DNA from 4 places in the Streptomyces sp. S6 genome. Region 1 is predicted to be linked to each of the others. Evidence: riboswitches for the same ligand, from Rfam matches in the RefSeq annotation. Region 1 holds a riboswitch; each other region holds the start of a gene.
The links. A riboswitch is a leader RNA that binds a small molecule or an ion and turns the genes downstream of it on or off. The one in region 1 is predicted to bind cyclic di-AMP.
Positions count from the first base shown of each region.

Region 2: another riboswitch for cyclic di-AMP. It lies ahead of ACVNF4_RS23645 (M23 family metallopeptidase); the one in region 1 lies ahead of ACVNF4_RS31800 (C40 family peptidase).
Region 3: another riboswitch for cyclic di-AMP. It lies ahead of ACVNF4_RS05960 (transglycosylase family protein); the one in region 1 lies ahead of ACVNF4_RS31800 (C40 family peptidase).
Region 4: another riboswitch for cyclic di-AMP. It lies ahead of ACVNF4_RS32240 (C40 family peptidase); the one in region 1 lies ahead of ACVNF4_RS31800 (C40 family peptidase).

Region 1 is NZ_JBTYMC010000384.1:429-3,734, forward strand. Features, by position in the region: gene ACVNF4_RS31795 (hypothetical protein) at 52-405, shown strand; gene ACVNF4_RS31800 (C40 family peptidase) at 446-1,423, opposite strand; cyclic di-AMP (ydaO/yuaA leader) riboswitch at 1,468-1,622, opposite strand; gene pcrA (DNA helicase PcrA) at 1,885-3,306, shown strand, end outside.
Region 2 is NZ_JBTYMC010000192.1:1,007-4,312, reverse strand. Features, by position in the region: gene ACVNF4_RS23650 (alpha-galactosidase) at 1-1,557, shown strand, start outside; cyclic di-AMP (ydaO/yuaA leader) riboswitch at 1,860-2,023, shown strand; gene ACVNF4_RS23645 (M23 family metallopeptidase) at 2,026-3,006, shown strand; gene ACVNF4_RS23640 (SGNH/GDSL hydrolase family protein) at 3,183-3,306, shown strand, end outside.
Region 3 is NZ_JBTYMC010000025.1:13,274-16,579, reverse strand. Features, by position in the region: gene eno (phosphopyruvate hydratase) at 1-993, opposite strand, end outside; gene ACVNF4_RS05960 (transglycosylase family protein) at 1,236-1,955, opposite strand; cyclic di-AMP (ydaO/yuaA leader) riboswitch at 1,960-2,121, opposite strand; gene ACVNF4_RS05955 (LysM peptidoglycan-binding domain-containing protein) at 2,352-3,306, opposite strand, start outside.
Region 4 is NZ_JBTYMC010000401.1:1,030-4,335, reverse strand. Features, by position in the region: gene ACVNF4_RS32250 (helix-turn-helix domain-containing protein) at 1-562, opposite strand, end outside; gene ACVNF4_RS32245 (ATP-binding protein) at 786-1,235, shown strand; gene ACVNF4_RS32240 (C40 family peptidase) at 1,228-1,701, opposite strand; cyclic di-AMP (ydaO/yuaA leader) riboswitch at 1,705-1,887, opposite strand; gene ACVNF4_RS32235 (hypothetical protein) at 2,366-2,668, opposite strand; gene ACVNF4_RS32230 (ATP-dependent Clp protease proteolytic subunit) at 2,675-3,295, opposite strand.

The DNA.
Region 1 (3,306 bases):
TACCGGGGCTGCCGAGGAGGCCGAGGGGGCGGCTGGTTAGGCTCCGGCCTCATGGACGTACTCATCCATTTCTTCGTCGGCCTGCACATCATCGGCATCGCCGCGCTGCTCGGCGGGTTCCTCACGCAGCTGAAGGCGATGGGGCAGGGCACCGCCCGCTTCGTCCCCGGCATGCTGCACGGCGCCGCGACGATGCTGGTCACCGGCGTGATCCTGGTCGGGCTCAACCAAGCGGACGACCAGCACGTCAATAACATCAAGATCGGTGTCAAGCTGGCGCTGCTGGTCGTCATCCTGGGGCTGACCTACGTGAAGCGGGACGACGAGCGGGTCGAGAAGCCGCTCTTCGCCGCCGTCGGCCTGCTGACCGTCGTCAACATCTTCATCGCGGTCCTCTGGACCTGATCCGGCGCCCGGCGGTGGCCCGGCGCCGGTGACCCGTGCGTCAGGCCGGGCGCACCACGCTGTGGATCTCGGACGAGCCCGCGAAGTGGATGGACTCCTCGCAGACGTACGCGCCGGGGCGCGGGGCGTGGATCATCCGGCCGTCGCCGGTGTAGATGCCGACGTGGGTGATGTCGTCGTGGAAGAAGACGAGATCGCCGGGGCGGGCGTCCGGCAGGCGGATCGGTTTGCCCGCGGTGACCTGGCCGAACGCGGTGCGCGGCAGGGCGACTCCGGCGGATTTCCAGGCGGTCTGGGTGAGCCCGGGGCCGTCGAAGGAGCCGGGGCCCGCCGCGCCGAGGACCACCGGCTTGCCGAGCTGCTCCCGCGCGAACGCGAGCGCTCTCTCCGCCTCGGCGGAGACCGGCGCCTCCTCCTGCTGCCGGGGCGCCGCCTTCGGCTGGTTCACGGCGTGGAAGGACAGCAGCGCCTGAGCCTTGCTCAGCTTTCTCTGGACGACCGACTTCGCGTCCTTGAGGTAGCCCTCGGGGTCGTCGTCGGCGTCCGGGAGGGGTGTCGGGGCGGGCGCGACGGCGTCGTAGCTGTCCGGGAGGCGCTCGGAGCTGAGCGGGGCCTTCTCGTAGCTGTCGGGGGCGTGGACGTCCGGTATGTAGGCGTCGGGTACGGCTGTGAGGCCGCTGTCCGGCGCCGCCGTGAAGTCGTGGGCGACCGACGGCGGGAAGGGCGGGAGCGGCGGCAGGGCGGGCGGCGGCGGGAGCACGGGCTCCTGCGTGCGGTAGCGGGCCGCGGTGTCGAGGAAGGTCTTGGCGCGCTTGGTCTCCTTCTCCTTGGCGGCCGTGTCCTTCTTCGAACCCGTCTGACTGCTGTAGAAGGCGTCGAGTTTGCGCTCGACGTCCTCAAGGGTAGGTCTGCCGTCGTCGGCCGGCGGGGCGGCCTCGGTGGGGGGCTGGGTGAACATCGCCATGGACGTGAGGGCGGCCGTGGCCAGGGCGGGGGCGCTGACGCCTGACGCGCGCATGCCCGTCCAGGGGAGCCTGCGTTGATGCGACGCCAATGGGGGCGACTCCTTCCTTGTACCGCCTACCGGGTTAGCTGTCGGGCTCGGGCGGGAGTCGTGCTGTCGTGCTGCGGAAGGTTGCCCTACGGCCTTCCCCGGCGGGGGTCGGCCGATTCGCCCCAGGTTCTCGGTGGGTCCCCGGCTCCGGCTGCCTCGCGCACGGGGGCGGGCCGGACTCGGCGGAGGGCCGCGCGGCCCGGCGACGTTCGCCGGTGGGGGACGGGCGGCCTTGACCGGAACGGTAGCCAATTCGTGTGACTTCTGTGAAGGTTGGCGGGCGATATGCCCGATACGTTTTTGTGACCTGTGTCGAAGTTCCCGCAGGTCATCACAGGTTGTGATAGGGGCGATCCGGAAGGTGAGCGCGGAGATTCCCGGGACCGGGACCGGTCGTCAGTGGCGGCCTCTAGACTCGGAGAGCGATGAGCAGCCTCTTTGACGACAGCTTCCTGGCGGACCTCCAGGCCCCGCGCGGGCACGCCGAGGAACCCCCTCCGCCGCCCGAGGACGAGCAGGCCCCGGAGCAGATCCCGGCCGACCTGTTCGACGGCAGGTTCGACCTGCCCCCGGACCGGGACGCCCACTACAGGGACGGCGCCCCCCGCCCCGTCCTCGATCCGGCGGCCCTCGTCGACGGGCTGAACGACAACCAGCGCGAGGCGGTGATCCACGCCGGCTCACCCCTGCTCATCGTCGCCGGCGCCGGCTCCGGCAAGACCCGCGTCCTCACCCACCGCATCGCCCACCTCCTCGCCGCGCGCGGCGTCCACCCGGGCCAGATCCTCGCGATCACCTTCACCAACAAGGCCGCCGGTGAGATGAAGGAGCGCGTCGAGCAACTCGTCGGCCCGCGCGCGAACGCGATGTGGGTCATGACGTTCCACAGCGCGTGCGTGCGCATCCTGCGCCGCGAGTCCAAGAAGCTCGGCTTCACCTCGTCGTTCTCCATCTACGACGCCGCCGACTCCAAGCGCCTCATGGCCCTCGTCTGCCGCGACCTGGACCTCGACCCCAAGCGCTTCCCGCCCAAGTCCTTCAGCGCCAAGATCAGCAACCTCAAGAACGAGCTGATCGACGAGGAGGACTTCGCGGCCCAGGCGGCCGACGGCTTCGAGAAGACCCTCGCCCAGGCGTACGCGCTCTACCAGTCCCGCCTGCGCGAGGCCAACGCCCTCGACTTCGACGACCTCATCATGACGACGGTCAACCTCCTGCGCGCCTTCCCGGACGTCGCCGAGCACTACCGCCGCCGCTTCCGCCACGTGATGGTCGACGAGTACCAGGACACCAACCACGCCCAGTACGCCCTCGTCCGGGAACTCGTGGGCGGCGCCGGCCGTTCTCAGGACACGCCGCCCAGCGAGCACGACCTCCCGCCCGCCGAGCTCTGCGTCGTGGGCGACGCCGACCAGTCCATCTACGCCTTCCGCGGCGCGACGATCCGCAACATCCTCCAGTTCGAGGAGGACTACCCGAGCGCGACGACGATCCTGCTGGAGCAGAACTACCGCTCCACGCAGACGATCCTCTCGGCGGCCAACGCGGTCATCGAGCGCAACGAGTCCCGCAGGCCCAAGAACCTGTGGACCAACGCCGGTGCGGGCGCCCGCATCACGGGCTACGTCGCCGACACCGAGCACGACGAGGCGCAGTTCGTCGCCGAGGAGATAGACCGCCTCACCGACAACGGCGAGGCCAAGGCCGGGGATGTCGCGGTGTTCTACCGCACCAACGCCCAGTCCCGGGTCTTCGAGGAGATCTTCATCCGCGTCGGCCTGCCCTACAAGGTCGTCGGCGGCGTCCGCTTCTACGAGCGCAAGGAGGTCAGGGACGTCCTGGCCTAC
Region 2 (3,306 bases), on a different contig from region 1:
CGCCTCACGCGGTCGCGCCTGACCTACGGCGAGAAGATCATCGGCAGCCGCCGGGGCCACACCGGCCACCCGCACCTGCCCTGGGTCGCCCTCGACACCGACGCCACCGAGGAGCGCGGCGAGGTCTACACCGCCGCCCTCGGCTGGTCCGGCTCCTGGCGGATCGCCGTCGCCCAGCTCCCCGACGCGCGCGTGCAGATCACCGGCGGCGCCGGACACGACGAGTCGGGCCTCCTGCTCCTCGCCGACGGCGACTCCTTCACCACCCCCGTCTTCGCCGCCCTGTGGAGCGACGGCGGCTTCGGCGGCGCCAGCCGCGCCTGGCACGCCTACCAGCGCGAGCACGTGATCCCGGACGCCGCGCAGGACCGCCCGGTGCTGTTCAACTCCTGGGAGGCGACCACCTTCGACATCTCCGAGGAGCAGCAGCTCGTCCTCGCGCGCCGGGCGGCCGACATCGGCGTCGAACTGTTCGTCGTCGACGACGGCTGGTTCGGGGCGCGCACCAGCGACCGCGCGGGCCTCGGCGACTGGACGCCCAACCCCGACCGTTTCCCCCAGGGCCTCAAGCCGCTCGCCGACCAGGTGCACGGCCTCGGCATGCAGTTCGGCATCTGGGTCGAGCCCGAGATGGTCAACCCGGACAGCGACCTCTACCGCGCGCACCCCGACTGGGTGCAGTTCCAGGAGGGCCGCACACGCACGGAGTTCCGCAACCAGCTGATGCTCAACCTTGCGCGCGAGGACGTCCAGGAGTACCTCTGGGAGCGCCTCGACACGCTGCTGTCCAGCGCCCCGATCGACTACGTGAAGTGGGACTTCAACCGCTGCTTCACCGACGCCGGCTGGCCTGGCGACCCCTACCCGCAGCGCCTGTGGGTCGACCACGTGCGCGCGCTGTACGCGCTCCTGGACCGGCTGCGCGCCAAGCACCCCGGGGTCGCCTTCGAGTCCTGCTCGGGCGGCGGCGGGCGGATCGACCTCGGCATCCTGAGCCGTACCGACCAGGTGTGGACCTCCGACAACACCGACCCGCTGGACCGGCTCGCCATCCAGCACGGCTTCAGCCAGGTCCACCCCGCGCGCGTGATGGCCGCCTGGGTCACCGACAGCCCCAACACCCAGCTCAACCACCGGGTCAGCTCGCTGAAGTTCCGGTTCGTCAGCTCCTTCGCCGGGGTGCTCGGGGTCGGCGGCGACCTCTCCGAGTGGACCGACGCGGAGCTGGCCGAGGCGCGGGAGTGGGTGGAGCTCTACAAAAAGATCCGGCCCGTGGTCCAGCACGGCGACCTGCACCGGCTGCGCGCCCCTGAGGGCGGTCTCAGCGCCGTGCAGTACGTGCGCGGGGACGACACGGTCGTCCTCGCCTGGCTCCAGTCCCAGCACTACGGGGAGCCCGTTCCCGCGGTGCGGCTGCGGGGGATCGACACGACGGCATCGTACGAATGCCTTGAAACGGGCGAAATTCACCGGGGTGCGGTACTGGCGCATCACGGGCTGCGGACCGGATTGACGGGTGATCTGGACGCGGCGGTATTCCGGCTGCGCCGCATCTGAGGTTTCTGTCCGAATTGGCGGATTTAAATCCGTCTCGTTCTGGAGTAAGAAACGCCTTACGTCGGACGTGTGACCAGGGTCATATTCCTGGCCCTGAGTCACGCGTCATGTTCACGCGATCGGTGCGGTTTTCAAGGGAGATAGGGCATGCGGGCCGGTTGTGTCCGCACTGCGGACGGCCCGTGAACCTCGTGGCGAATCGACGGCCGGGAATTCACACACAACTTCTGCTTGTGATCGTGAGTCCGCGTCGCCTACGTTCACCAGCAATCCGGACGGACGCCGAATCCTGCCACCGCCCGGAACCGCACCCACCCACACCGCGAAACGGCAGGAGCGGGGGACCCACAGGAATCACCGCCTGTTCCGGTCTTCCGGAAGAGGCTAGGGGTAAAGCCGCATCCGTGCGGCCGGGCATCTCCTGCCCGCACCCGACAGCTCACCTCGCAGGCGCAGGAGAGGAATTCCATGCCCGCCAGGGGTAAGCACCGCCGCCCGAAGCCGCCTCGCTTCTCGCGTTCGCTCGCCGTCGCCGGAACGGGTGGCGCGGCCATCGCGCTCCCGCTCATCGGGGCCACCGGGGCACACGCCCAGACGACGTCCGCGGCCGGCCCCTCCGCCGCCGCGGCCACCGTCGACTCCCTCCCCGGACAGACCGTCAAGTCCGCCCCGGTGACCCCGGTTTCGGCGCCCACCACCCGCAGGACGGCGGCCGTCTACACGGTCCGCTCCGGCGACTACCTGTCGAAGATCGCCGAGGAGCAGAACGTCGCCGGGGGCTGGCAGCGGATCTACCGGGACAACCGGGACGCCGTCGGCTCCGACCCGTCCCTGATCCACCCCGGGCTGCGGCTGACGCTGGGCGCGAAGGCGGCGGGCGGCGGTTCCACGGGCTCCTCCCCGTCGTCGCAGTCCTCCCGCTCCTCGCAGCGGTCGTCCCAGAAGGCTCAGGAGTCGCGGAGCTCGCAGGGCTCCCAGGACAGCCAGGCGTCCACCCGCTCCTCCTCGAAGGCGGGCGGCGGCGGGAGCGTGTCGTCCTCCTCCGGCTTCACCCTGCCGGTGCAGGGCGCGGTCATCGGCACCGGCTACCGCGTCGCGGGCAGCATGTGGTCCAGCGGCTACCACACGGGCGTCGACTTCGTCGTCCCGTCGGGCACCACGCTGCGGGCCGTCGGCTCCGGGACCGTCGTCTCGGCGGGCTGGGGCGGGGCGTACGGCAACCAGGTCGTCATCCGGCTCGCGGACGGCTACTACGCGCAGTACGCGCACCTGTCGTCCCTGTCCGTCTCGGCCGGTCAGAGCGTCGGCGAGGGGCAGACGATCGGCTACTCGGGCTCCACGGGCAACGTGACCGGGCCGCACCTCCACTTCGAGATGCGCACCACCCCGGACTACGGCTCGGACATCGACCCGCTGGCCTACCTCCGCTCGCACGGCGTCTCCGTCTGACGGTCCGTCCAGCACCGACACCGGTGGGGCGCTCCTTTATTCCCGGATTGGGCAAGTCTTTGAGGGTGGCTTATCTCACCGCCCGTCAACCCTTTATTACGGTCGCGTAGGTCACATTCGAAGGTGAATCATGGTCTGTCGTGGCAGACGATTCGAACAGTGACAGCAAGACAGTGATGATCGGGTCGTACGTGGCGGTGGGGGACAGCTTCACCGAAGGCGTCGGCGATCCCGGCCCCGACGGGGCGTTCGTGGGCTGGGCCGACCGGTTCGCGGTGCTCCTCGCGGACCTCAGACCCG
Region 3 (3,306 bases), on a different contig from region 1:
GGCCGTGCCCTCCTCGATGCCACGGGCGAGGCGCTCGGGGTTGGTGACGAAGAGGTCGTCACCGACGATCTGGACCTTGTCGCCGATGCGGTCGGTGAGGACCTTCCAGCCGGCCCAGTCGTCCTCGAACAGCGGGTCCTCGATGGAGACGAGCGGGTAGGCCGCGACGAGCTCCTCGTAGTACTCCGTCATCTCGGCGGCGGAGCGCTCCTTGCCCTCGAAGAGGTACTTGCCGTCCTTGTAGAACTCGGAGGCGGCGACGTCGAGCGCGAGGGCGATCTGCTCGCCGGGGACGTACCCGGCCTGCTTGATCGCTTCGAGGATGAGGTCGAGCGCGGCGCGGTTGGAGTCGAGGTTCGGCGCGAAACCGCCCTCGTCGCCGAGACCGGTGGACAGGCCCTTGGTCTTCAGCACCTTCTTGAGGGTGTGGTAGACCTCGGTGCCCCAGCGCAGGGCCTCGGAGAAGGACTCGGCGCCGATCGGCGCGATCATGAACTCCTGGATGTCGACGTTGGAGTCCGCGTGGGACCCGCCGTTGAGGATGTTCATCATCGGCACCGGCAGGAGGTGCGCGTTCGGGCCGCCGAGGTAGCGGAAGAGCGGCAGGTCGGACGCCTCGGAGGCGGCGTGCGCGACGGCGAGGGAGACGCCGAGGATGGCGTTCGCGCCGAGGGAGCCCTTGTTGTCGGTGGCGTCCAGGTCGAACATCGCCTGGTCGATCAGGCGCTGCTCGGTCGCGTCGTAGCCGACGAGCTCCGGGCCGATCTGCTCGATGACGGCGAGGACGGCCTTCTCGACACCCTTGCCCAGGTAGCGGTTCGGGTCACCGTCGCGCAGCTCGATGGCCTCGAAGGCACCGGTGGAGGCGCCGGACGGGACGGCGGCACGACCCGTGCTGCCGTCGTCGAGGCCGACCTCGACCTCGACCGTGGGGTTGCCTCGGGAGTCCAGGATTTCCCGGGCTACGACGACGTCGATGGACGGCACGAGCATCTCCTTCTTGGGATGTGACGCGGGTACGCAGCGCGCGAGGGTGCTGCGTGGACGAGCCTAACCGGCTCCGGGGGTTCGGCCAGCCGACCTACCACCCCATGGGACAGAACCGACCGTACTCATTGTTCATACCGGGAACAAAGAGGGGGTGGCCAGGGGGCGAACAAAGAACAGAAACAAACCCGCCCCGGCGCGCACGGGGGAACGCGCACCGGAGCGGGGGCTTGTGGGGACCGGGCTGCCTACTTGAGGTGCAGCTGCTGACCCGGGTAGATGAGGTCCGCGTCCTCGATGATGTCCTTGTTCAGCTGGAACAGCTTCTGCCAGCCGCCGGCGACCTTGTGCTTGGCCGCGATGGAGCTGAGGGTGTCGCCCTTGACGACCTTGTACTCGCCGTCGCCCTTCTTGACCGTCTTGCCGGCCGGCGTGGTGACGGTCTTGGAGGACGTCGGCTTCGGGGCGCTCTGCTTGGGCGCGGCCTGGCGCTCGGTGGAGCGCGACGAGGCGGGCGCCTCCGAGCGGTTGCCGCTCGAACCGCTGGACGAGGAACCGGAGTTGGAGCCGGAGGAGGACGAGCCGCCGCCGTAGGACGCGCCGGACAGACCCACACCACAGCTCGGCCAGGCACCCTTGCCCTGCGAGGCGAGGACCTTCTCGGCTATCTGGATCTGCTGCGACTTGCTGGCCTGGTTGGCGGTCGCGGCGTAGGCGGTGCCGCCGTACGCGGCCCAGGTCGAGGCGGAGAACTGGAGGCCGCCGTAGTACCCGTTGCCGGTGTTGATGGACCAGTTGCCGCCGGACTCGCACTGCGCGACGGCGTCCCACTCGGAGGCGGTCGCGGCGGAGGCGCTGCCCGCCGCCATCAGCGGGGCGGCGACGGCCACGCCGGTGACACTGGCGAGCGCGACGACACGGGTGGCCTTGGACGGACGACGGTGCTTGCCCTTGCCGGAAAACAGCATGGATCGATCCCCTCACCGACGCCTGCGAGGTGAGCTGTCGGGTTAGGGCCGGTTGAGTTGCCCTGTCACTTCCGTGACTTCACCCCAAGCCGGTTCCGGCGGCGTCAACCACCGTCTCCAGCACTTACCTTGGGTCCCCCGCTCCTGCCCACGGCGCTTGCGCGACGACTGTTCCCGGAAGCCGCCGGCAGGATTCGGCGTGTGCGGCGATCGGGGCTCGGGTTGCCGAGCGGTCACGACCGTAGACATGCGCCGAGCGGATTTTCAAAGACGATCAGGGCTTCTGAGACTCATCCCACACTTTCACCAAAACGGACATTCATCGCGAACCAGGGCGCTGAACTGCCGTGATTCCGCCCGCTTTTACGCCTTTGCGCACGCCGCCCCAGCCGTCACTCACTCCCCGAGAGACAGCGTCTGACCGGGGACGATGGCGCTCGGGTCGGACCCGATGAGCTTCTCGTTCGCGGCGTAGAGGCCGCGCCATCCGCCGTCAAGCTCAAGGGAGTCGGCGATCGAGGTGAGCGTGTCCCCGCTGCGCACGGTGTACGACGTCGGCTCGTCCGCACTCAGGCCGCGATGCCGTCCGGTGCCAACGCCCGCGGAGAGCGTCGAGGCCCCCTCGGTCGCGACCGGGATCGTCGCGGCAGCAGCGGCGACCCCGCCGACCGCACCCGCACCCGTGTCGACGAGGCTCCAAGACCCGGCGCTCTGCACGGGTTTGTCCGGCTCGTCCACCTTCGACGGAGCTGTGGGCGTGCTGTCGGATTCCTGTGGGGCGCTCGGCGTGATCCGCCCACCGGCCTCACCACCGGGCTTGACCGCACCGGGGGCGGCAGGAGCCGAGGGCGACGGCTTCACGGGGGCGGCACCGGCCGCGGGGGGCGTGACGGCGGACGGGGCGGACGGGGCGGACGGCGACGGCTTGGGCGAGGGCGTCGTCGAGGAGCCGGTGCCCGAACCGCCCGTCGAGCCCGCCCCGTTGGCCGGGTCGGTGACTCCGGACGAGCCGGGCTTACCGGTCGATCCGGACGTACCGGTCGATCCCGTGTCGTCGGCGACAGGGCCCGACCCGCTCTCCTTCGTCAGCCCCGAAGTGAGCGCGCAGACCGGCCAGACACCCGGCCCTTGGTCGGCGAGGATCTTCTGGCCGATCGCGATCTGGTCGCTGCGCGAGGCGAGGTCGGGGCGCTCGGCGTAGGTGAGACCGCCGTACTTCTTCCAGTCCTCCAACTTGATGTGCAGTCCGCCGAACTGACCGGAGCCCGTGTTCTCGTCCCAGGCGTTGTCCGTCTCGCAGCCGGCCACCTTGTCCCAGACGGTCGGCCCGACGGCCGGCCCGTCCGCCGCG
Region 4 (3,306 bases), on a different contig from region 1:
CCTCGGGCCCGCCCACCTGGCGGCGCAGCACCGCCTCGTCCAGGACGGCGTTCAGCAGCAGCGGCGGATCCCCGCGCAGTACGTCCTGGCGGGCCAGACGCACCTCCACCAGCGTGTCCAACTGCCCTTCGTCCGCGCCCTCCAGCGCCGACCGGGTCACCGCGCGGGCGTACTCGGGGGTCTGGAGCAGCCCCGGGACGACGGTCGTCTCCAGCGTGCGCATCGCGCTCGCCTGCGCCTCCAGGCTGATGAAGTCCCGGTAGGCGGGCGGCAGTACCCCCCGGTAGGCGTGCCACCAGTGGTCCCGGCCGACGGCCTCGTCGGCGCCGGCGAGCACGAGCATCAGCTCCCGGAGCCGCTCGTCGCCCACCCCGTAGGCGTCCAGCAGGAGTTCCACATCGGCCGGTTTCGCACTGCTGGTGCCCGTCTCGATCCGGCTCACCTTCGACTGGTGCCAGCCGACGAGCCGGGCCGCCTCACCGCTCGTCAGCCGGGCCCGATTGCGTAACGAGCGCAGTTCCGCGCCCAGTTTGCGGCGGCGCACCGCGGGGCCGTGTTGCATGCCCTTCTCCTCACTCCCCATTACCTCTCACATGCCGCCCGAATCCGATCTGCCGTAGCAGAGTTCACCGCTTCGGGCGACAGATATATGCACATCTTGGTGGATCGCCGCACAGGACGTCGCGGAAATGGCAGTCTGACGGTGAAGCACCAGTTCCGGGACCGTACTCGAACCATCCGCCTCGTGTCGGACGCCGGTCCCGTGGGAAAGGGACGACGTCGCCATGGCAGACCACCTGGAAGCATCCGTCACCCTGCCGAGCGACCCCGTGTCGGTCGCCGCGGCCCGCACCTTCACCGCGGGCACGCTCGCGGAGTGGGGCCTGCCGCCCGGCGCGGACCTCGCCGAGACCATCCGCCTCATCGTCTCCGAACTCGCCACCAACGCCGTCCAGCACACCCTGGGGCAGTCGCCGACCTTCACCCTCGACCTCGTCCTCGACCGGGACGAACAGGTCAGCGTCGGCGTCACCGACAGCCACCCGCGGTTCCCCAAACGCCTCCCGGCCGCCGTCCAACAGGACAACGGCCGGGGGATGGTGATCATCCGCTCACTGACGGCGGAACGCGGCGGGCGGCTCAAGGTGCGGCCCACCCAGGAGGGCGGCAAGACGGTCTCCATCGAGCTGCCCTGGACGGCCACTGCCCGGCCGTCCTGTCCGGGGACTACTTGACCCGGCCGTACCAGACGCTCTTGGTCCAGATCTTCTGGAGCCGGACCACGTCACCGGTCTTCGGCGAGTGCCACACCTTGCCGGCGCCCGCGTATATGCCCACGTGGTAGACGTTCGAGCCCGAGTGGAAGAAGACCAGATCCCCCGCCTGTCGGCTCGCGGAGGAGATGTGCTTGGTCTTGTTGTACTGCTGGGACGCCGTGCGCGGCAGGGTCTTGCCCGCCTTCTTGAACGCGTACTGCGTGAGCCCCGAGCAGTCGAACCGCTTCGGTCCGGCGGCGCCGTACTTGTACGGGGCGCCCTTCTTGGACGCGGCGATCTGAAGCGCCTTCGTCGACACGGTGGCCGCCTCGGCGCCGGAGGCGACGCCCGGTACGACCACGGAACCGCCCACGGCGGCCAGTGCGAAAGCCGAGACCGTACCGGCTCGGACCATCATCGACGGGACACGATTGAGCGCAGTCATGCGCAACCCTTCGTCAACCGCCTGTGAAGGATGACCTGTCGGATTCGGGCTGGCGAAGTTGGCCCGGCCGTGTCACCACGGCTTCACCCCAAGGGCTGCTCGGCACGGTCATGGCGTGACCGCTCCGGCGACCCGTACTGCCTGGGTCCTCCACTCCTGCCGATGCACTCCTGTCGACCGGTACATCCGGGCGGCGGCAGGACTCGGCGTCCACCCGGATCGCCCCGCCGCTTGTGGCGGGGGCTTGTCGTCAGTCAGGGATCTTGACTCATCCGTGACCGAAATACCCAGCGGAATCGTGGATTTGTGGCCTTACTCACGACTGGGCCATTCGGGTGAACAGTTCAGATCTCGGTCACGTGTCCGTCACCTGCGCACCCGCCGATCAGGGTGGGAATGCCCCGTTCCGCACCCCGTATCCGCAGGCTGCGCAACCCGGGAGGGCCGCCCGGGGGAAACCTCGTTACGCCGAACGGGGGTCGGTTCTACGCCGTCCCCCGCCGCTCACCGACCGGCCGCGGACGGTGCGTCTTCACGCACCCCGCGACAGCCCCGTACGTCGCCGGGAGGGAGCACGGGCGGAGGCACGCGCGCGTGGCGGGAAGAGGCGGCACGCGTGCGTGCTTCTGTGCTTCCCGGGGTGCTTTCAGGGGGTGCCTGTGCCTCAACTCGCGGGCGGCGGCAGGGTTACCCGCGCGGTACGGCGCTCGCCGTCCAGGACGCGCAGCGCCCTCGCGAGGGTCTCGGCGTGCACCTCGTGCTCGCCGCGCTGGTGCATCAGCGTCAGCGCGTCACGCAGCGCCGTCGCCCTCGCCACCAGCGCCTGGGCCGCCCGCAGGCCCCGGTAGGTGTCGCCGTCGCGGCTCGGGTTGATCCGGCCCAGCAGGTCGACGGCCGCCAGGTACTGGTCGATCAGCTCGGCTTCCGCGCGGGTCAGCGCCGGCAGCGGCGGGAGTTCCGGCAGCATCCGCCGTCACCTTCCGGTCGTCCGGCGGACGGGGAGTACGCCGTCGACGACGCCGTACTCCACCGCCGCGCTCGCGTCGAGGACCTTGTCCCGCTCGATGTCCTCCCGCACCTGCTCCGGGGTGCGGCCCGTGTGGCGGACGAGCAGCTCCTCCAGGAGGGCGCGGGTGCGCGTCAGTTCCTCCGCCACGATCGCGAGGTCGCTGGCCTGTCCCTCGAACTCGCCCGCCGGCTCCGGCTGGCCGACGATCACCCGCGCGCCCGGCAGCGCGAACCGCTTCCCCGGCGTGCCCGCCGCCAGCAGGACCGCCGCCGACCGGCCGGCCTGGCCCAGGCAGACCGTCTCCACGTCGCAGCTGACGTACCGCATCGTGTCGTAGATCGCCGACATCGCCGTGAACGAGCCGCCCGGGGAGTTGATGTACAGCGAGATGTCCTGGTCCGGGGCCTGGTGCTCCAGGTGCATGAGCTGGGCCATCACATCGTTCGCCGAGGTGTTGTCCACCGGGGCGCCGAGAAAGACGATCCGTCCCTCCAGGAGCTTGGAGTAGGGGTCCAGCGTGCGGTTGCCGTAGCTCGTGCGTTCGTGGAACTCGGGCAGGACGTGGCGTGCGGCAGGCGGATACATGGGGCCCCTTC